Regions from separate parts of the Planosporangium spinosum genome, predicted to be linked through region 2. Evidence: riboswitches for the same ligand, from Rfam matches in the RefSeq annotation. Region 2 holds a riboswitch; each other region holds the start of a gene.

Region 1 (9,024 bases), on a different contig from region 2:
ATGGCGGACGTACCCCACACGGTGAGGCCGACCAGTGCCGGCCACTCGCCGGTGTCCGCGCGGTGGCGCTCCAGCAGCGAGTCCGCGAGCGCCCGGCCGACCTCCCAGGCGTTGCGCGACGGGATCGCCTTCGGGTCGACCGAGTAGAAGTTGCGCCCGGTCGGCAGCACGTTGACCAGGCCGCGGGTCGGCGAGCCGGACGGGCCGGCCGGGACGTACCCGCCGTCGAGGGCGTGCAGGACGCTGCCGATCTCACCGGTGGTGGCGTCGAGGCGGGGTACCACCTCGGTGGCGGCGAACCGCAGCACGCCCTCCACCTGCGGCACGGGGCCACCGAGGACCTCGGCGACGACGGCGGGCACGGAGTCGGCCGCCCAGCCGAGCGTCTCGCAGCCCACGACCAGTTTGCGGGCGAGGTCCTCCAGCCGGTCGACGAGGTCGGCCGCGCTGGTCGCGGGCCCGTCGACGACCTCGGTGAGCGCCGGCGGGGTCGCCGCCGGCGCGATCCCGGCCAGCAGGTCGGCCTCGGACAGCCCGAGGTGCGTCGCCAGGGCGGCGCGCAGACCGGGGTGGGCATGCCGGCCGCCCCACACCTGCCGCGCCCGCAGGACCGCCAGGACCAGGTTGACCCGCGCCTCGGCCTGCGGCGCGGCGCCCAGGACGTGCAGGCCGTCGCGGATCTGGGAGTCCTTGATCTCGCACAGGTACCCGTCGACGTGCAGAATGAAGTCGTCGAAGTCGTCCTCACCGGGCATCTCGGACTGGTGCAGGTCGTGGTGGAGCTGGGCGGCCTGGATCAGCGTCCAGACCTGGGCCCGCACCGCCGGCAGCTTCGCCGGGTCCAGCGCCTGCACGGTCGCGTACTCGTCGAGCAGCTGCTCCAGCTTCGCCAGGTCGCCGTACGTGTCGGCGCGGGCCATCGGGGGCACCAGGTGGTCGACGATGGTGGCGTGCCCCCGACGCTTGGCCTGGGTGCCCTCCCCCGGGTCGTTGACGATGAACGGGTACACCAGCGGCAGGTCGCCGAGTACGGCGTCCGGGGCGCAGGCGGCGGACAGGCCGAGCCCCTTGCCGGGCAGCCACTCGAGGGTGCCGTGCTTGCCCAGGTGCACGACGGCGTCGACGTTGCCGGCCAGCCACCGGTACGCGGCGAGGTAGTGGTGTGAGGGCGGCAGGTCAGGGTCGTGGTAGATCGCGATCGGGTTCTCACCGAAGCCGCGCGGCGGCTGGATCATCAGCGTCACGTTTTGAAATTGCAGTCCGGCCAGCACTATTGCCTTATCGGGTCCGTCGCCGTCGACGTACAGCTCGCCCGGCGGCTCGCCCCACGCGTCCAGCATGTCGGCGCGCAGCGACTCCGGCAGCGCGTCGAACCAGCCCCGGTAGTCGGACAACGGAACCCGGATCGGCGCCGCCGCCAACTGGTCCTCGGTCAGCCACTCCACGTCGTGGCCACCGGCCGCGATCAGCGAGTGGATCAGCGCGTCGCCGTCTTGAGGGAACTCGCCCACGGCGTACCCGGCCGCGCGCAGCGCCCGTAGCAGGGAGACCGCCGAGGCGGGGGTGTCCAGGCCGACCGCGTTGCCGACGCGCGAGTGCTTCGTCGGGTACGACGACAGCACGATCGCCAGCCGCTTGTCGCGGTTGTCGACGCGCCGAAGCCGGGCGTACGCCAGCGCGATGCCGGCCACCCGCGCGGCGCGCTCCGGGTCGGCGAGGTACACCGGGATACCGTCCGGGCCGGCCTCCTTGAACGAGAACGGCACCGTGATCAGTCGGCCGTCGAACTCCGGGATCGCCACCTGCATCGCCGCGTCCATCGGGCTCAGCGCGGCGTCGGAGCCGGCCCACTGGGCGCGGCTCGACGTGAGGCAGAGCCCCTGGAGCACCGGTACGTCCAGCGCCGCGAGCGCCTCCACCGACCAGGCGTCGGAGTCGCCGCCCGCACTCGCGTCGGCGGCCGTGGTGCCACCCGCCGCGAGCACCGTCACCACCAGCGCGTCGCAGCGCCCCAGCAGTTCGGCGAGGCCGTCGTCGACCGCGCGCAGCGACGACGCGAAGATCGGCAGCGCGTTGGCGCCCTGCTCCTCGATCGCGGCCGCGAGGGTGTCGACGAACGCGGTGTTGCCGGCGAGAGCGTGTGCCCGGTAGAACACGACCCCGACGGTCGGCCGGTCGGGCCGTTGGTCGTGGGTGCCGTGCACACCGTAGGCCGGCGCCGGCGCGGGTGCCGCGAACCCCTCGCCGGTGAGCAGCACCGTGTCGGACAGGAACCGGTACAGCTCGCGCAGGTTGTCCGGGCCACCCTCGACCAGGTAGCGCTGCGCGTCTCCGACCACGCCGGTGGCCGCGGTCGACAGCGCGGTCAGCTCGGCGTCCGGGGTGGCCTCACCACCGAGCGCCACCACCGGCAGCCCGGCACGCCGCACCTCGTCCAGACCCTCGGGCCAGGTACGCCGGCCGCCGAGCAGCCGGACCACGGCGAGCGCCGCGCCGTCGAGCAGGCCGGGCACGTCCGCGGGATCGAGCCGGGTCGGATTGGCCACCCGCCAGTCGGCGCCGCTGGCCCGGGCCGCGAGCAGGTCGGTGTCGGCGGTGGAAAGCAGGACGAACGTCATGAGAGGCAACTCCCGTCGGGGTCCGCGCCCCGGTCGCAGGGTCGTAGGTGGGGACTTCTCGTCCCCCGGCGGCCGGAGTCTCCTGGCTCCCGGATCGACACGTACGACTGCTCTGGCTCGGCGCTCGACGCTGCGCAGCGCCCCAGAGCAGTCGCCCCTCCGCCTTCCCACCGGCGTGTGCCGGCCGTGGCATGGGTGAGGGTCGCTCCCCGGTGACAGTGGCGGGACCGCCCCGGATTCGCACCGGGTTCCTCCACTGCCGCCGTCGCGGATGCTACGGCATCACGGATCGCCCGGCGGCGCCGATCCACTGCCGGGTGACGGGTGCGGGGCGACGAGCCGGCCCAGTTGCCGCGTGAACACGTACCCGACCAGGACGACGACGTGGAGCACGTACAGCCACAGCGCGACGGCGACGACCGCGCCCACGGCGGCGAACCCGCCGAACGGCAGCCCCAGGTTCAGCGGCAGCGACCAGAACAGCACGAAGCCGTGCAGGAAGCCGGACAGGTTAGCCGCCGCGAACGACCCGCCGGCGGTGGCCGCCGGCCAGGGCGGGCGCGCCGGGCCGACGAACCGGTACACCCAGATCACCACCGGGCTGAGTGCGAGCCACACGCCCAGGAACGACACCACCACCGCCGCGACGCTGGCCAGGCCGCCCCGGCCGAGCAGCCCGGCCGCCCAGGGCAGCGCCAGCAGCAGCGCCAGCAGCAGCCCGGGGCCCGCGGCGAGCAGCGGCAGCACGAGCAGCCGGCCGCGCCACCCGATGGCCCGCTCCCGCCGCGCCGCGGCACCGCCGGCCAGCGACACCAGTGAGCGGCGCAGCCCCTCGCCGTACAGGGTGGCGGGCAGCAGCGCCGCCACCGCCTGGGCGGCGGACAGGTGCAGTCCGGCCGTCACCAGCCTCGTGGCGGCAAGGTTCGCGCCCAGTTCGGCCGGGAACGCGGCAGCCACCCGACCGGCGCGCGCCGCCAACCGGTCGGTGCCCACGATCGCCGCGGCCAGCCGCAGGGTGAGCAGGCTGACGGGTACCACGGCGATCCCGCCGTAGAACGTGGTGGCCGCGGCGTGCAGCGCCAGGTCACGGCCGCGCAGCGCGCCGACGACCCTGCCGATCAGCCGGCGCGGCACGGCGCGCAGCGTCCCCACGTCCCCTCCAGATATTGTTTTGTGCCGATCGGTAGTTAATGGTCGTTAAGGTGTCGAGTTTGGGCAGTCAGCGGCATGGGCAAGACCGCTGACACGGAGGTGCCCAATGACCAGTTCCCCACAAACAGTCCGCAGCGACGTACCGGCCCGTATCGACCGGCTGCCCTGGGCGCGGTTCCACTGGCTGGTGGTCGTCGCCCTCGGCGTGGCCTGGGTGCTCGACGGCCTGGAGATCCAGATGGCGGCGTCGATCGCCTCGGTACTCAAGGACCAGAACACCCTCCACCTGACCGCGGGCGAGGTCGGCCTGACCGCCTCGGTCTACCTGCTCGGCGAGGTGGTCGGCGCGCTGGTGTTCGGGCGGCTGTCCGACCGGCTGGGCCGGCGCAACCTGTTCCTGGTCACCCTGGGCATCTACCTGGTTTTCAACGGCCTGTCCGGGTTCGCCTGGAACCTGTGGTCGTTCCTGGCGATGCGGTTCATCGCCGGCATGGGCATCGGCGGCGAGTACACCGCGATCAACTCGGCCATCGACGAACTGATCCCGGCGCGCTACCGGGGCCGGGTCGACATCGCGATCAACGGCACGTACTGGCTGGGTGCCATGATCGGCGCCGCGTCCCAACTGGTCCTACTCAACCCGGACATCCTGCCCAAGGACCTCGGCTGGCGGATGAGCCTGTTCGTCGGCCCGGTCATCGGCCTGGCGATCTGGCAGCTGCGCAAGCACGTCCCGGAGAGCCCGCGGTGGCTGCTCACCCACGGCCGCGCCGAGGAGGCCGAGCGGACGGTCGCCCGGATCGAGGAGCACGTCCGCGCCGACGGCAAGGAGCTGACCGCGCTGAGCGAGGACGCCACCATCGAGGTGAAGCCGACCGACACCGTGACATACCGGCAGATCGCCCGCGTCATGCTGCGCGAGTACCCGAGCCGGTCGGTACTGGGTTTCGCAATGCTGGTGACCCAGTCGTTCCTGTACAACGCGATCTTCTTCACGTACGGGCTGGTCCTGTCGGGCTTCTACCACATCCCCGACCAGCGCATCCCGTGGTACTTCTTCCCGTTCGCGCTCGGTAACCTGGCCGGCCCGCTGCTGCTCGGCCGCCTGTTCGACACGGTGGGCCGCAAGCCGATGATCGCCGGCACCTACCTGGTGTCCGCGGCGATCCTGGCGATCAGCGGGTACCTGTTCTGGATCGGCGCGCTCAACGCGGTCACCCAGACGATCCTGTGGTGCGTCGTATTCTTCATCGCCTCCGCCGGCGCGTCCAGCGCGTACCTGACCGTCAGCGAGATCTTCCCGATCGAACTGCGGGCGCAGGCGATCTCGTTCTTCTTCGCGGTCGCGCAGTTCTTCGGCGGCGTCGTCGCCCCCTGGATGTTCGCCCGCCTCATCGGCGACGCCAAGGACCCGACGCCGCTGTTCATCGGGTACCTCGTCGGCGCCGGCCTGATGGCCGTCGGCGGCCTGGTCGCGCTGTTCTACGCGGTACCGGCCCACGGCCGCTCGCTGGAGCACGTGGCCAAGCCGCTGTCGGTGGTGTCGCGGACGCCGTCGATCGACGGTACGCGCCGGGCCGCGACAGCCTGACGGAAGCCGCGCCGGGCCGGCGGTGTGATTGAGGTTGTCGGCCGGCGGGTAAGTAACCGGTAGTCCGCTAGGGACCTGGAGGTTGACATGGGCTACGACGACAAGCTGGAAAACCAGTCCGAGAACCTTGCCGGCAAGGTCAAGGAGGGCGTCGGCAAGGCGACCGACGACGAGAGCCTCGAGGCCGAAGGCAAGGGCGACCAGTTCAAGGCCAACATCAAGCAGGCCGGCGAGAAGATCAAGGACGCTTTCAAGCGCTGACCGGATCTTCCACCGAATGCGGCGGGGGCGCCCGGAGATCTCCGGGCGCCCCCTTGCCACAACGTCCGGGACGTTGTGGTCTCGGGCCACCCCGATGACCACAACGTCCCGGACGTTGTGGTCACCAGGGGCAAGTCACGGTCAGACGAGCGCCCACACCGCCGTGTCGACCGGCACCCGGCCGTCGCCGTCGAGTTCGCCGCTGGCCAGCAGGACCCGCGCCCCGGCCGGCAACACCACCGGTTCGTCGCCCAGGTTCGCCACCACCATGACCTCGCCGTTACGGAAGGCCACCACGTCCGGGCCGGCGCCGTCGTCCCAGGTCACGTCCCCGGCGCCGAGCCCGTGCGCCCGGCGCAGCCGCAGCGCCTCCCGGTACACCTCGTAGGTCGACCCCGCGACCCCGCGCTGGCGGCCGAGCGCGTACCGGTCCCAGACCGGCGGCTGGGGCAGCCAGCTCGCCGTCCCCGGGCCGAAGCCGTACGACGGGCCACCCGGCTCCCACGGGACCGGCACCCGGCAGCCGTCCCGGCCGCGCACCTTGTGGCTGGACCGCTCCCAGGTAGGGTCCTGGCGCACCTCGTCGGGCAGCGTGGTGTGCTCGGGCAGGCCCAGCTCCTCCCCCTGGTACAGGTAGGCCACGCCGGGCAGCGCGAGCATCAGCGTCGTCGCGGCGCGGGCCCGGCGCAGGCCGAGCTGCTCGTCCGGCTGCGGGTCGTCCGCGCCGATGCCGACCCGGTCGTTGTTGGTCCGCGGGTAGCCGAACCGGCTGGGATGGCGGACCACGTCGTGGTTGGACAGCACCCAGGTGGTGGGCGCGCCGACGGCCCGACAGACCGCCAGGGACGAGTCGACCACCGCGCGGATCTCGGCGGGCGACCACGGCGTCAGCAGGTACGCGAAGTTGAACGCCTGGTGCATCTCGTCGGGCCGCACGTAGCGGGCCATCCGCTCGACCGGGTCCACCCACGCCTCGGCGACCAGGATCCGCTCACCGGGGTACCCGTCGAGGATGCGCCGCCAGTCGCGGTAGATGTCGTGCACGCCCTCCTGGTCCCACATCGGCTGGTCGCCGTCGCGCAGCGCGGGCGGCGGCGGGGTCACCGCGTCGCTGGGTGCCTGCCACCGCTTGACCAGGCCGTGCGCCACGTCGACCCGGAAGCCGTCGACGCCCCGGTCGAGCCAGAACCGCAGCACGTCCGCGAACTCCGCGCGGACCTGCGGGTTGTCCCAGTTGAGGTCGGGCTGGCGCACGTCGAACAGGTGCAGGTACCACTGGCCGTCCGGCACCTGGGTCCACGCGGAGCCGCCGAAGACGCTGTCCCAGTCGTTGGGCTCGTCGCGGAACACGTACCGGTCGCGTTCCGGGCTGCCCGGGCCGGCCGCGAGCGCCGCCGTGAACCAGGGGTGCTCGTCGGAGGTGTGGTTGGGCACCAGATCGACGATCACCCGCAGGCCGAGGGTGTGCGCGCGGGCGACCAGCGCGTCGAAGTCGGCGAGGGTACCGAACAGCGGATCGACGTCGCGGTAGTCGGAGACGTCGTACCCGGCGTCGGCCTGCGGCGACGGGTAGAACGGTGACAGCCACACCGCATCGACGCCCAGATCGGCGAGGTGGTCCAGGCGCGCGGTGATACCCGGCAGATCACCCAGGCCGTCGCCGCCGGAGTCGGCGAACGAACGAGGGTAGATCTGGTAGATCACGGCGTCGCGCCACCAGGGGGTACTCAGCTCGGTAGTCACAGAAAGGCGACGATAGCCGACCCGGCGTCGCCACGGCCGGCGGAGTGACCGCCGTACCGGTGGGCGGAGCGGCCACCGACGCGGTGGCGGAGCGGCCGGGCGGATCGTGATCCATTTGAGGCGGTTGAATATCCCCCGTTGGGGGAACACCTCCGTTCGACCGGGATCTCTACCCCGGTGACGGGAGGAACGGTGGACACCCTTGCGCAGAGCGGACTGCGCCTCGACCTGAACATTCTCGATTACCTGCTTCTCGCGTTGTACTTCACCACCGTCCTCGGGGTGGGGTTCGCGGTACGGCGGGCCATCTCCACGAGCGCGGACTTCTTCCTCTCCGGCCGGGCGCTACCGGCCTGGGTGACGGGTCTGGCGTTCGTATCGGCCAACCTCGGGGCGATCGAGATCCTCGGCATGGCGGCCAACGGCGCCCAGTACGGCATGATGACGGTGCACTACTACTGGATCGGCGCGGTGCCGGCCATGGTGTTCCTGGGCATCGTGATGATGCCGTTCTACTACGGCTCCAAGGTGCACAGCGTCCCCGAGTACCTGCGGCGGCGCTTCAACGCACCGGCCCACCTGCTCAACGCGATCTCGTTCGCGGTCGCCCAGGTCCTCATCGCCGGCGTCAACCTGTACGCCCTGGCGCTGGTCATGCAGGCGCTCGTCGGGTGGCCGCTGTGGCTGTCGATCATCGTCGCGGCCGCGTTCGTGCTGGTGTACATCACCCTCGGCGGACTGTCCTCGGCGATCTACAACGAGGTGCTGCAGTTCTTCGTGATCCTCGCCGGCCTGGTGCCCATCACGGTGCTCGGCCTGATCAAGGTCGGTGGCCTGTCCGGCCTGTTCGAGAGCGTCCGACACTCCCCGCTCGGAGACGCCGGCCTGCACAGCTGGGCCGGTACCGGGAGCGCACACAACCCGCTGGGTGCCAGCTGGATCGGCATCGTGTTCGGGCTGGGCTTCGTGCTGTCGTTCGGCTACTGGACGACCAACTTCGCTGAGGTGCAGCGGGCACTCTCGGCCCGCAACATGACCGCCGCCCGGCTCACGCCGATCATCGGGGCGTACCCGAAGCTGCTCATCCCGGCGGTGACCGTCATCCCCGGCCTGGTCGCGCTGGTGACCGTGAAGGGCCTCGGCACGAAGACCGGCGACCTGCAGTACAACAACGCCATCCCACTGCTCATGCGCGACCTGCTGCCCAACGGGGTACTCGGCATCGCGGTGACCGGCCTGATGGCCTCGTTCATGGCCGGCATGGCGGCCAACGTGAGCGGCTTCAACACCGTCTTCACGTACGACATCTGGCAGCCGTACGTCCGCCGCGGCCGCGACGACGCGTACTACCTGCGCACCGGGCGGATCATCACGGTCGTCGGCGTCGTCATCGGCATCGGCACCGCGTTCATCGCCGCCGGGTTCAGCAACATCATGAACTACATCCAGGCGCTGTTCGCCGTGTTCAACGCACCCCTGTTCGCCACGTTCATCCTCGGCATGTTCTGGCGCCGGATGACCGCGTGGGCCGGCTTCTGGGGGCTGCTGGCCGGTACCGTCGCCGCGGTCGCCAACTACGTGCTGTACCGGGCCGGCGTCCTGCACTACGGCTCCGACCTCGACCAGAGCTTCTGGGGCGCGGGTATCGCGTTCGTGACC
Region 2 (3,502 bases):
ATCTCGTATCGGCGTGTCGTCCGTGCGGCCCCGCCTCGAAGAACCCGATTCACGGCCGAGTCGATCCAGCGACACCATGACCTGCGTGTCACGGGGCCGCGCGCATCCGAACATGCGGGGGCCGGCTCGGGCCGGTCGGCGTTCGTGCCGGACGATTTGTCGAAGGAGCACCTCGTGCAGTCGGCCGCCGATCGGGCCGCGTGCCGTCAGTGGGTTCTGCTTGCAAGTGGACACTCGGCCGCAGCCGACGAGCGCGCGGACGAGCGTGGTTGGGGCGACCAGGTCGTTCTCGACGGGTGCGGGGGTGGCGATCACGGCGCCCCAAGGTCCGTGGTCGTGTCTTTGGACACGCCGAGTTGCTGGCCAGGTTGGCTGGACGGTGCCGACCCTCCGGACGTTCCTGGTTTGATCTTGTTCGAGAACCAATCGATTCCCAGGCAAGATCGTCCTGTTGGGTGGGCCAGTGGCGTACCTGTGTGACTAGGCTGCGGCTTGGTCGCGGGTGCGCCGCGTTCGTCACGTCCACCGTGGTTGGTGTGCGCCGCCGTTCGAGCTGTGTCGTGGCTACCCATGGAGTGAGTGGGTCGCGTCGTTGGTGGCGGTAGACGTCCATGGTGTGGGAGGGAGGGCGGGACGTGGGTACCCGGCTGGTGCTGGTCAGTCACGCGCCGACCGCGGCGACGCGGGCGGCGGCATTTCCCGACGACGAGCCGCTCGACGAGCGCGGTCTGGCCGGCGCGTCCGCGGCGACCGGGGTGTTCCGGCGGGTGGCGGCCGCCTACAGCTCTCCGGCGCGCCGCTGCGTGCAGACCGCCGCCGCGCTCGGTCTGGAACCGGAGATCGTTGCGGCGCTGCGCGACGGTGACGTGGGCCGGTGGGCGGGTCGTACCCTCGCCGAGGTCGAGGCGGCCGCGCCGGACGCGGTCGCCGCGTGGCTGACCGACCCCGTCGCCGCTCCGCACGGCGGGGAGTCGGTCGTCGAACTGCTCACCCGGGCGCGCGAGTGGCTGGACGAGCTGCCGGCCGTAACCGGCACGATCGTCGCGGTCACCCACCCGAGCGTCATCCGCGCGGCCGTCGTCGGCGTACTCGCGTCGCCCCCGGCCTCGTTCTGGCGCGTCGACGTGGTGCCGCTGCGCCAGACCGTGCTGACCGGCGGACCGGGACGCTGGACGCTGCGCGCGACGGGCCTGCCGATCGGCTAGGTCCGGACGGGGGCGGGCCGGGTGCGCGGCCGGCCGATCTGCTGGAGCAGCAGCTCGTCGGGGACGGGTACGCGGCCCGGGCCGCCGTCGAGGATCCACGCCTGCAGCCGGTCGAGCGCGTACTCGTCGACCAGGCCGAACCAGACCGGCCGGCCGCCGCATGCGCGGCCGGCGGGTGAGGGCCGGACCACGACCACGTCGGCGTGCTCGCACGGGCCCAGGCACTCGCTGGTGCGTACCGTCGCGGCTGCCGGATGTCGCGTCGCGAACCGCTCCAACCGGGTCAGTCGGGCGGCGTGGTCGACGTCGGGGTTCTTGGCGGCGCTGCCGCAGCAGCAGCCCCGGCAGACCACGATCCCGGCCTGGAAATCAGCGGCCGGGAGGGCAGCGGTCGGCGTCAAAGTGGACGAATCGTCGGCGGTTGGCAGCACAGGGCGCGGCTCCTTCCCCCATCGCTCGTGGGGTCGATCGGGCACATGGGTGTCGCGGCCGGTCTCCTGGCTCCCGGATCGTCGCGCAACCCCACGCCTTCCCAGGCCGGTGACGGCCCAGTGGCGCACGAACAGCAGGGTTGGCTCCCCGGTCACAGTGGCGAGGACCGCGCCGGACTCGCACCGGCTTCCCGATCACCGCGACTCCTGCACTGTAACGGCGGCCGGCGCGACGCGCAGCCCGACTACCGCGCCACCCAGCGGCGCGAACCTGCTACCGGAGGGGCGCGGCGCTCAGGCCGCACCGGCGCTGGATGTGCCGGATGACCACCTGCAGGTCGGCGCAGTAGACCGAGGGGTTGGCGAAGCCGTTACGGCCGGCGTACCGGTGGGGCAGGTAGCCGCCGCCGCACACGCCCACCAGGTCGCAGCGCCGGCAGGTCGGGCTCAGTGCGGCGACGCCCTGTTGCCGGTCGGCGACCTGCGCAGCGGCCAGCGCCCGGTCGAGGGCGTCGTCGGTGACGGTCAGGCCGAGGTCGGGTGCGCCGGCGAAGGTGGTCTTGAGGGTGTCCACGCCCTGGAGCGCGCCGTTGGACTCGATGACGACCAGGGTCACCGGGGCCAGGCCGAGGGCCTCGGTGGACTTGGTCGCGCCCAGTGACAGGCCGATGACGTCGTCGAAGAACCGGATCGAGTGCCGGTACGCCGCGCCGGCGGCCCACGCCTCGAACACTCCGACCAGCCACCGCCCGTAGCCGGCGGTGTCGCCGGGCGGGCGGGGTGGCGGGTTGTCCCAGTGCGCGTCGGGCAGGTTGAAATCGATCATCGGCGGGTCGAACGAGGCGAGGTGCTGGTAGACGGCGACCGGGTCGGCGGCGAGGTCGACCACGCACAGCAGGCCGCCGTAGCAATCCGGGGCGTGCTCACGCAGCAGCTCGATGCCCGCGACGGTGGCGTCGTAGCTGGACCGGCCGGCGACATCCCGGCGGTGCCGGTCGTTGACCGCGCGGGGCCCGTCCAGGCTGATCCCGACCCTGATCCGGTGCTGCTGCAGGACCGGCAGCCAGTCCGAGGTGAGCAGGCTGCCGTTGGACTGCATGGCGAAGTCGACCCGGATGGGCTCGGGGATCGTGCGGCGGATCAGCGTGCAGTACGCGTCGATGCGCTCACGCCCGGCCAGGGTCGGCTCACCTCCGTGCAGCACCACCAGCACATGCCCGACGCCGTGGGCATCGGCGTGCTCGGCGACGCGCCGGGCCGCCGCCTGCGCCACCGGCAGCGGCATGAACCGGGGCTGGTGGCGCCAGGACTGGTCGGCGTGGTGGTAGACGTAGCAGTAGTCGCAGTCAAGATTGCAGCGGCTGGCCACCTTGAGAATGAACGTGGTCAGCGCGACGGCCATCGTGACCGGCTACGGCGCGGTGCAGTGGTCCGGACGCGAGGCGTACGAGCCGGGTCCGCCGTCGGCGGCGCGTTCGGTCGCGAGGCGTCGCCGGGCGCGGCGCATGGCCTCGGTGAGGACCACACTGTCGAAGGGGTTCGCGGGCTGGTCGAGGCGTCGAGTTGTATCCATCGGAACGGCTACCTCACTTCCGCATCGGCGCGAGTGCTGTGAGTTTATGGTCGGACACGGTGCGTTGTCGTCACGGTTGCGCGTACCGACATATCCCTCCATCCGGACAAGGTCCACCCTGGCTCAGGTCGCACGTGACGCCGCTCGGGTGTTGTCCGCGCGGATCACTCGCTGTGCGCGCGGCTGCGGTGCGACATCGGTAAGCGCCGCGGGCGTTCGCCGACGGCGGCCACCGGGCGGGGCATCGGCCTCGGCCATGGCTGTTCGGCCTTGCGGATTTCCATCGCACCGGC
Region 3 (9,024 bases), on a different contig from region 2:
CGCGTGGAGCTGCTCGGCGACCGTACCGTCGTAGGTGGTCGTCTCCCCCGGCCAGGCGGCGGCCAGCCGCGCCGCGAGTTCCCGGCCGGCCGCCGTCGCGGTCACCAGTGCGATCATGACCGCTCCCCCCACACCACGTACACCGGGTTCGTCGCCTCCAGTCGGTGCACCCCGCCGGGCAGCGGGGCGATCCGGTTCGCCTGCATCTGGGTACCGCCGGCGCGGTACCCCGCGCCGGTCAGCGCGGACAGCGCCGGTCCGACCCGCTCCACGGCCGCGTACGCGGCGACCACGCGGGCGGGCCGGCGCTCCAGGCACCCGGCGAGGACCGCCGCCCCTCCCCCGCCGACGAAGACCGCGTCCGGCGCGGGCAGGCCGGCCAGTACCGCCGGCGCGGACCCGTGCACCACGCTGACGTCCACGGTGAACGCTGCCGCGTTGCGCCGCACCCGGTCGCAGGCGTCCGGGTCGCGTTCGACCGCGACGACGGCGGCACCCAGCCGGGCGCACTCGACCGCCACCGAGCCGCTACCGGCGCCGACGTCCCAGACCAGGTCGCCCAGGCGCGGGCCGAGCCGGGCCAGGACGAGCGCCCGTACCTCCGCCTTCGTGATCATCGAGTCGCGGTGGTCGAAGGCCTCCTCGGGCAGCGCCCAGCCCGCCGGCCCGGGCTGCGCGCCGGCCACCCAGCGCGGCGACGGCCCGGCGTCGCCGCCGGGTGCGCCGCCCACGGGCACGCCGTCGGCGAGGACCAGGACCACGTTCGGGTCCGCCCAGTCGCCGTCGGGTCCGGTGATCCGCTCGTCGGGGGTACCGAGCCGGGAGGCCACCACGATCCGGCGGGACGTGTCGGCCAGCTCCTTCGCCAGCTCGTGCGGCCCGGCGCCCGGCGCGGTGAGCACCGCGACCTTGCGGTGGGCACGGCAGACGTTGACCGCGCGGCGCAGGTCGCGCCCGTGCGCGGAGACCACGACGGCGTCGTCCCAGGGCAGCCCGAGGCGGGCGAACGCGTGCGCCACCGAGGACGGCGCCGCTACGACGTCCGGTCGCAGGCCGGCGCGGCGCAGGGTCGCGACGATGCCGAAGAAGCCGGGGTCGCCGCTGGCCAGGACGACCGCGTGACCGTCGTGGGTGGACAGCCTCTCCACCGCGGCGGCCACACTGCCCATGACCAACCGCTCGGCGGCGGTGTCGACCTGTGCCAGGTGCCGGGCGGCGCCGACCACCAGGGTCGCGTCGGCGAGCAGTGCCCGTACGGCGGGCGGCAGCGGCCCGCCGTCGCAGCCGACCACCGTGATCATGAGACCCACCCCGGTTCGGTGGCGGCGACGACGACCTTCCCGGTGAAGTCGACCATCGCCACCTCGGCGGGCAGGCCGCAGAACGCGACGAGCACGTCCCGTACCCGGGCGCACAGCGCGTCGCCGGCGGTCCGCAGCAGGCCGGCGGCGGCCCACAGCTCGTACGCGTGCCGGGCGGTGTTCGCCGCGGCCACCTCGGCCATCAGCGCGCCGGAGCCGCCGGCCGCCGCCGTCAGCCGGCCCAGCAGGCCGGTGTCGACGGCGGAGCGGGTGTAGTGCGTCATCAGCACCCCGGAGGCGAGCTTGGTGAGCTTGCCGGCCATGCCGACGAAGACGACGCGGGTGATGCCCCGCTCGACCGCCGTCCGCAGGGCCGCCCCGGTGAAGTCACCCACCTCGATGAAGCACACCTCGGGCAGTTCGGGTAGCAGCGCCATGGCGCCGGACTCGGTGCGCCCGCCGGTACACAGCACGATCGTGTCCTCGCCCTGCGCCGCCGCGACTCCGACGGCCTGAACCACGCTGGCCCGCCACGACGCGGTCGAGAACGGGCGCACGATCCCGGTGGTACCGAGGATGGAGATGCCACCGAGCACGCCCAGCCGCCGGTTGGTCGTCTTGCGCGCCATCTTCTCGCCGCCGGGCACGCTGATCACCACCCGGACGCCACGGTCGCCGACGACCTCACGCACCGCCTGCGTGATCATCGCGCGGGGTACCGGGTTGATCGCCGGCCCGCCGACCGACAGGCCGAGACCGGGCTTGGTCACCACGCCGACGCCCTCGCCGCCGTCCAGCTCGACGCCGTCGCCGTCACGCCACGACACCGTCGCGGTCAGGTGGGCGCCGTGCGTGACGTCCGGGTCGTCGCCGGCGTCCTTGACGACCACGGCGGTCGCCGATCCGGCCGCCACAGCGGACTCCTCGACCGCGAACGTCACCCGGCGGCCGCTGGGCAGCGCCACCTCGACCCAGGGCGGTGGCGCGCCGGTCAGCAGCAGCGACGCGGCCGCCTTCGCAGCCGCCGAGGCGCAGGTACCGGTCGTCCAGCCGGTACGCAACGCCTTCGGGCGGACCTTCGCGGTCCGCGGCAGGTCGGGCTCGCGCAGCGCGGGGATGCCGTCCGCCGCCGGATCGCCCAGCGCGGGGACGTCATCCACCGCTGGCCCGCAGCGCCTGACGTGCCGTCCGGTCGGCCCGCCGGTGCCCGTGGAAGTGCCCCGGGTGGTACAGGTGGCTGCGGGTGCCGTGCGCATCGAGCGCCGGGCCGACCAGGAACAGCGTGTGCTTCCACAGCTTGTGCGCGCGTACGGTCTCGGCCAGGGTACCGACGGTGCAGCGCAGCATCAGCTCGTCCGGCCAGGTCACCCGGTAGGCGACCACCACCGGGGTCTCGGGGGCGTACCCGCCGGCCTGCAGCTCCTCGGCGAGCTGCTTGGCGCGGGCGGCCGACAGGAACAGCGCCATGGTCGTACCGTGCCGGGCGAACTCCCGGACGCTCTCGCCGGCCGGCATCGGGGTCTTGCCGCCTTCGAGCCGGGTCAGGATGACCGACTGCGCCACCTCGGGGACGGTCAGCTCCCGCCGCACCGCCGCGGCGGCCGCCGAGAACGACGACACCCCGGGGATCACCTCGACCTCCAGGCCCAGCTCGGCGCAGCGGTCGAGCTGCTCCTGCATGGCGCCCCACAGCGCGGGGTCGCCGGAGTGCAGGCGTACCACGTGCAGATCCTCGGCCGCCGCCCGCTGGTAGATGTCCACCGTAGACTCCAGCGTCAGCTCGGCGGAGTCGACGATCTCGGCGCCGTCGCGGGCGTAGCCCAGGACGTCCGGGGAGACCAGGCTGGCCGCCCACACCACGACGTCAGCGCGCTCCAGCGCGCGGGCGCCGCGGACGGTGATCAGGTCGGCCGCGCCCGGACCGGCGCCGACAAACGTTGCCCTACCCGTCACAGCTTTCCTCCTCGGCTGGTGCGGCGCGCCGGCAGCAGCACGGTCGCCAGGTACGGGCCGGCACCGTCGACGTCGGACAGTGGCCGGACCCGCTCGTCGGGCAGGCCCAGGTGCTCGCCGTACACGGCGTCCCGGCCGGCCTCCTTCGCGATCTCGGCGATCTCGGGCAGGTGCCGACCGCCCTTGTAGACCACGACGGTGCCGTCGCCGGCCACCGCCTCCCGCAGCGGCTCGACCCCGCGGGCCAGCGGCAGCAGGGTCAGCGGCTCGGTGCCCTCGACCAGCGGGGTCCCCGACACGGCCGCCACCGCCTGCATCGCGGTGATCCCGGGGACCGTCTCGACCACCGTTTGCGGCAGCAGCTCCCGTACGGTCTGCGCGAGGTAGGCGAAGGTCGAGTACACGTTGGGGTCGCCGATCGTCGCGAACGCCGCCGTCCCGCCGGTCTCGCGCAGCCACTCCGCCACCCGCTCACCGGCGGCGTCCCAGTGCCGTTCCCGCCGCGCGGTGTCGCTGCGTTCATTGAGCGCGAACACGAGCCGCTCGATGCGCTCGTGCGAGGCGTGCGCGCGGACGGTCGCCTCCGCGCGGCCCGTGTCGTCGGCGGCGAGGACGGGTACGAAGACGCGGCCCGCCGTGGCGAGCACGCGCACCGCCTTGAGCGTGACAAGCTCCGGGTCGCCGGGGCCGACCCCGACCCCGATCAGGCGCATGCTTCCACCAGCCGTCGGGCGAATTCCGGGGCCGCGGCCCAGTGCAGGTGCAGGTACGACGCGTGGACGTTGCCGGTGACGAACCCCTCCGGCGGCGCGTCGCGCCAGGCCCAGGCGGGGGTGCCGTCGGCGGTCGGGGTGACGGCGGTGCGGTGGAACTCGTGCCCGGTGACGCGGGTACCGACCGGCGCGAGCCAGCTCGGCGACACCGCGACCGCGTCGCGATATCCCAGGGTGAGGCGAGGCGTCATCGCCGCGTCGGCGTCGACGACCCCGCACATCGGCGCACCGTCCAGGGTCCGGCACAGCCACAGCAGGCCGGCGCACTCGGCCGCGACCGGCGCGCCGGACGCCGCCAGGGCGGCCACGGACGCGCGCAGCGGCTCGTTGGCCGACAGTTCGGCCGCGTACACCTCGGGAAAGCCGCCACCGACGACGAGTCCCCGCGCGCCGTCGGGCAGGGCGGTGTCGTGCAGCGGGTCGAACAGGGCCACCTCGGCGCCCGCCCCGCGCAGCAGTTCGACGGTCTCGGCGTACCCGAAGCTGAACGCCGGGCCGCCGGCGACCGCGACCACCGGCCGGGGGCCGACCGGCGTACCGACCTGCGGCGACCACGGCTCGGCGGACAGCGCCGGCGCGGACCGCGCCACCGCGAACACCCGGTCCAGGTCGACCGACGCGGTGACGAGGTCGGCGAGCGCTTTCACCGAGGCGACCGCCTCCGCGCGGCGCTCCACCGCCGGTACCAGGCCGAGATGGCGCGACGGCGCGGCGACCGCCTCGTGCCGGTGCAGCGCGCCCAGCACCGGGGTGCCGATCTCCTCGCACGCGGCGCGCAGCAGGTCCTCGTGCCGGAACGAGCCGACCCGGTTGAGGATCACCCCGGCGATGCGGACGCCGTCGCCGAACGACCGGAAGCCGTGGACCAGCGCCGCCACCGAGCGGCCCTGCGCCGCCGCGTCGACGACCAGGATCACCGGCGCGTCCAGCAGCCCCGCGACCTCGGCGGTCGAGCCGTGGTCGCCGGCGCCGGTACGCCCGTCGTACAGGCCCATCACGCCCTCGACGACGGCCAGGTCGGCACCGGCGGCACCGTGCGCGAACAGCGGCCCGATCAGGTCTGTGCCGACCAGTACCGGGTCGAGGTTGCGGCCGGGCCGGCCGGCGGCCAGGGCGTGGTAGCCGGGGTCGATGTAGTCCGGGCCGACCTTGAACCCGGCCACGGACAGGCCGCGCGCCGCGAACGCCGCGAGCAGCCCGGTGGCGACCGTCGTCTTACCGTGCCCGGAGGCGGGCGCGGCGATGACGACCCGCGGGGTGGCTACCACTCGATGCCCTGCTGGCCCTTGCGCCCGGCGTCCATCGGGTGCTTGACCTTGCCCATCTCGGTGACCAGGTCGGCGGCCTCGACCAGCGCGGGCGCCGCGTGCCGGCCGGTGATCACGACGTGCTGGCTGCCCGGCCGGTTCCGCAGCGTCTCGACGACGTCGGCGACGTCGACCCAGCCCCACGTCATCGGGTACGTGAACTCGTCGAGCACGTAGAAGCGGTACCGCTCGGCGGCGAGGTCGCGCTTGACCTGGGCCCACCCCTCGGCGGCCTCGGCGGCATGATCCCGCTCGGTGCCCTCGCGCTGGATCCACGACCAGCCCTCGCCCATCTTGTGCCAGGTCACCGGCGCGCCGACGCCCTTGGCGGCGTACGCGTCGCCGAGCGCCCGGAACGCCGCCTCCTCGCCGACCCGCCACTTCTCGGACTTCACGAACTGGAAGACCGCGATCGGCCAGCCGGCGTTCCAGGCGCGCAGCGCCATGCCGAACGCGGCGGTGGACTTGCCCTTGCCGGTCCCGGTGTGCACGGCGAGCACCGGCTGGCGGCGCCGCTGGCGGGTGGTGAGGCCGTCGTCGGGTACGTTCTCCGGATTACCCTGCGGCATCAGGCGGCCCTCCTGATCGTGGTGGCGTCGAGCGCGTCGAGTGGGATGTGGCCGGCGTCCAGCGCGCTGGCCAGGCGTTTCGCCAGGCCGAGGCGGACCGGGCCGGATTCGCAGTCGACCACGACAGCGGCCGTACCGGCCAGCGCCGGCGCGACGGTCAGCGGGTCGGCGCCCGCGGTGGCCCGGCCGTCGGTGACGACGACCAGCAGCGGGCGGCGGTGCGGGTCGCGCCGGCGTTCGGCGGCCAGGGTCCGTACCGCCGCCCGCAGGCCCTCCGCGAGCGGGGTACGGCCGCCGGTGCGCAGGTCGGCCAGCTTCGCCACGCCCACCTCGTGGCTGGTGGTCGGCTCCAGCACGGCTTGTGCCCCGGCCCCCCGGAACGTGATCATGCCGATCTTGTCGCGCCGCTGGTACGCGTCGCGCAGCAGCGACAGCACGGCCGTCTTCACGGTGCGCATCCGGGCTCGTGCGGCCATCGAGCCGGACGCGTCGACCACGAACAGCACCAGGTTGGCCTCGCGGCCGACGTGTACCGCCTCGCGCAGGTCCGTCGCCTGGACGCGGCGTGATCCGCGGGCGGCGGCGGCCCGTACCGACGCCGGCAGGTGCACGCTGGCCAGCCGGCCGGCCGGCAGCCGGGAGCCGACGACCCGACCGGTGCGGGCGTACGCGGCAGACCGCCGGCCGGTCGGGCCGGCGGCGCCACGGCCGGGTACCCGCAGCGCCTGCGGCCGGTACGCCGCACCGACCGGGGCCGGCTGGCGGGTCGGACGCGACGACCCGGACCCGTCGGCGTCGGCGTCGGCGTGACCGTCGGGGCCGGCCTCGTCGCGGTCGGACCGGTCGTCGGGGCCGCGGTCGGAATCGGGGCCACCGTCCGGGCCATCGCCCGGACCGCCGTCGCCCGGCGGCGGGTCGTCGTCGGGGTCCGGGCGGTTGTCGGCCAGGACCTCTTCGAGTCGCTGCTCGTCGGTGCCGGGCGGGTCCAGCGGGTCGCGGCGGCGGCGGTGTGGCAGCGCCAGCCGGGCGGCGTCGGCCACGTCCGCCGGGGTGACCTCGTCGCGGCCGTGCCAGGCGGCGAGCGCGGTGGCCGCACGCGCGACGACGATGTCCGCGCGCAACCCGTCCACCCCGTACGCGAGGCAGATCCGGGCGATGCGGTCGAGTTCGGCGTCGGGCAGTCGGACCTTGGGCAGCCGGTCCCGCGCGGCGACGATGCGCGCGGCGAGGGCGGCGTCCTCGCCGGCCCACCGGGCGGCGAAGCCCGCCGGGTCGGCCTCGTACGCCAGCCGCCGACGTACCACCTCGGCGCGCATGCCCGGGTCGTCGGGCGCGGCGACGGAGACCACCAGGCCGAACCGGTCGACCAGTTGCGGCCGGGGCTCGCCCTCCTCCGGGTTCATCGTGCCGACCAACAGGAAGCGGGCCGCGTGCTGTACCGAAACGCCGTCGCGCTCGACGTGGGCGCGGCCCATGGCGGCGGCGTCGAGCAGCAGGTCGACCAGGTGGTCGGGCAGCAGGTTGACCTCGTCGACGTAGAGCACGCCCCGGTGGGCCGCGGCCAGCAGGCCAGGCTCGTACGCCTTGACGCCGTCGCCGAGCGCGCGCTGCAGGTCGAGCGCGCCGACCACCCGGTCCTCGGTGGCACCCACCGGCAGTTCGACCAGTCGGGACCGCCGCCGGATGCCCGCGGGGTCGAGGTGCGGCCCGTCCGGGCAGGACGCGTCGGGCGTCGCCGGGTCGCAGGCGAACCGGCAGCCGTCGACGACGTCGACCTCGGGCAGCAGGCTGGCGAGGGCCCGCACGATCGTCGACTTGGCGGTGCCCTTCTCGCCGCGGACGAGCACGCCGCCGACGGCCGGCGACACGGCCGTGAGCAGCAGCGCCAGGCGCAGGTCGGCGAGGCCGACGACGGCGGCGAACGGGTACGGCGGGATCATCCGCCGCTCAGGCGCGTAGGCATGCGCAAGTCCCTTCCGCGGGTGTCCACGCCCGCGTGTCGGTGTTCCACGAACGGCTGGAGTCTCCTGGCTCCCGGATCGGCGCGTACGACAACTCCGGGTCGGCGCTCGACCCGGAGCGGTCGCCCCCTCGGCCTTCCCGCCGCAGATGCGGCCGTGGCGCGTCGGTGAGGGTTCGCTCCCCGGTAACAGTGGCGGGACCGCCCCGGATTCGCACCGGGTTCCTCCACTGCCGTTCTGGTGGTCATGCTGTCCCACCGGCCGGGTCCGCGTCAACGTGACAGGCCCCATGATCGCCTGTCCGGTGGCGGTCCGCCCGGCGCGGGCGGCCACCGGCCGGGTCCCCGCACGGCGGGCGGTACGGATGGCATGAGCGGCGCGGATCGGGGAAGGTCTCCGGCGTCCGCACCGATCGCGACGTGAGGAGTCGGATCCATGACCACGACGCGGGAAAAGGACGTGGTGGAGCTGCTGGTCGACCAGCACAACCAGATCAAGACGATGTTCGCCGAGATGGAGACGGCCAAGGGCGACCGTAAGCGCGAGGTGTTCGAGGATCTGGTACGGCTGCTGGCGGTCCACGAGACGGCGGAAGAAGAGGTCGTCCACCCCGTCGCCCGGCGCAAGATCGCCAACGGCAAGCAGGTCGTCGACGAGCGGCTGCACGAGGAGGACCAGGCCAAGCGCATGCTGGCCGAACTGTACGACCTGGGTATCGACAAGCCGGAGTTCGACATCAGGTTCCGGGCGGCGAAGGACTCGATCATCGCCCACGCCGAGCGCGAGGAGCGTGACGAGTTCTCGGGCCTGCGCCAGACGGTCGACGCCGACCAGCTGCGGCGGATGGCGGACGCGGTGAAGGCGGCCGAGCGGACGGCGCCGACCCGCCCGCACCCGAACGCCCCGGAGTCCGCGGTCGGCAACCTCCTGGCCGGGCCGCCGTTGGCCGTGTTCGACCGGGTCCGGGACTCGATGCGCGAGTACGCCAAGACGCACAAGGGCTGACCGCCACGGGCGGCCGCCGGAACCGACCGGAGGCGGTGGCCTGAACCGGCCGGACGGTCAGGCCGCCGCCGCGGGGCCGGCGGCGCGCAGGCGGGCGAGCAGCTGGTCGCGGTGCAGCCGCGCCACCGGGTCCAGCAGGTCCGGGTGGCGCAGCA

The links. A riboswitch is a leader RNA that binds a small molecule or an ion and turns the genes downstream of it on or off. The one in region 2 is predicted to bind cobalamin.
Region 1: it holds a riboswitch for cobalamin, as region 2 does, so the genes downstream of both, cobN (cobaltochelatase subunit CobN) here and ACNTMW_RS32745 (hypothetical protein) in region 2, are expected to answer to the same signal.
Region 3: it holds a riboswitch for cobalamin, as region 2 does, so the genes downstream of both, ACNTMW_RS23555 (VWA domain-containing protein) here and ACNTMW_RS32745 (hypothetical protein) in region 2, are expected to answer to the same signal.

Annotation. Positions count from the first base shown of each region.
Region 1 is NZ_JBLYUB010000019.1:40,953-49,976, reverse strand. Features, by position in the region: gene cobN (cobaltochelatase subunit CobN) at 1-2,618, opposite strand, end outside; cobalamin riboswitch at 2,695-2,871, opposite strand; gene ACNTMW_RS23535 (YhjD/YihY/BrkB family envelope integrity protein) at 2,901-3,770, opposite strand; gene ACNTMW_RS23530 (MFS transporter) at 3,877-5,361, shown strand; gene ACNTMW_RS23525 (CsbD family protein) at 5,449-5,622, shown strand; gene ACNTMW_RS23520 (glycoside hydrolase family 13 protein) at 5,764-7,365, opposite strand; gene ACNTMW_RS23515 (sodium:solute symporter family protein) at 7,558-9,024, shown strand, end outside.
Region 2 is NZ_JBLYUB010000044.1:17,080-20,581, forward strand. Features, by position in the region: gene ACNTMW_RS32740 (histidine phosphatase family protein) at 636-1,205, shown strand; gene ACNTMW_RS32745 (hypothetical protein) at 1,202-1,636, opposite strand; cobalamin riboswitch at 1,676-1,854, opposite strand; gene ACNTMW_RS32750 (FxsB family cyclophane-forming radical SAM/SPASM peptide maturase) at 1,911-3,038, opposite strand; gene ACNTMW_RS32755 (hypothetical protein) at 3,048-3,209, opposite strand.
Region 3 is NZ_JBLYUB010000019.1:51,526-60,549, reverse strand. Features, by position in the region: gene cobJ (precorrin-3B C(17)-methyltransferase) at 1-117, opposite strand, end outside; gene cbiE (precorrin-6y C5,15-methyltransferase (decarboxylating) subunit CbiE) at 114-1,301, opposite strand; gene ACNTMW_RS23580 (cobalt-precorrin-5B (C(1))-methyltransferase) at 1,298-2,419, opposite strand; gene cobM (precorrin-4 C(11)-methyltransferase) at 2,454-3,254, opposite strand; gene cobI (precorrin-2 C(20)-methyltransferase) at 3,251-3,967, opposite strand; gene ACNTMW_RS23565 (cobyrinic acid a,c-diamide synthase CobB) at 3,958-5,295, opposite strand; gene cobO (cob(I)yrinic acid a,c-diamide adenosyltransferase) at 5,289-5,903, opposite strand; gene ACNTMW_RS23555 (VWA domain-containing protein) at 5,903-7,843, opposite strand; cobalamin riboswitch at 7,925-8,090, opposite strand; gene ACNTMW_RS23550 (hemerythrin domain-containing protein) at 8,300-8,869, shown strand; gene ACNTMW_RS23545 (hypothetical protein) at 8,927-9,024, opposite strand, start outside.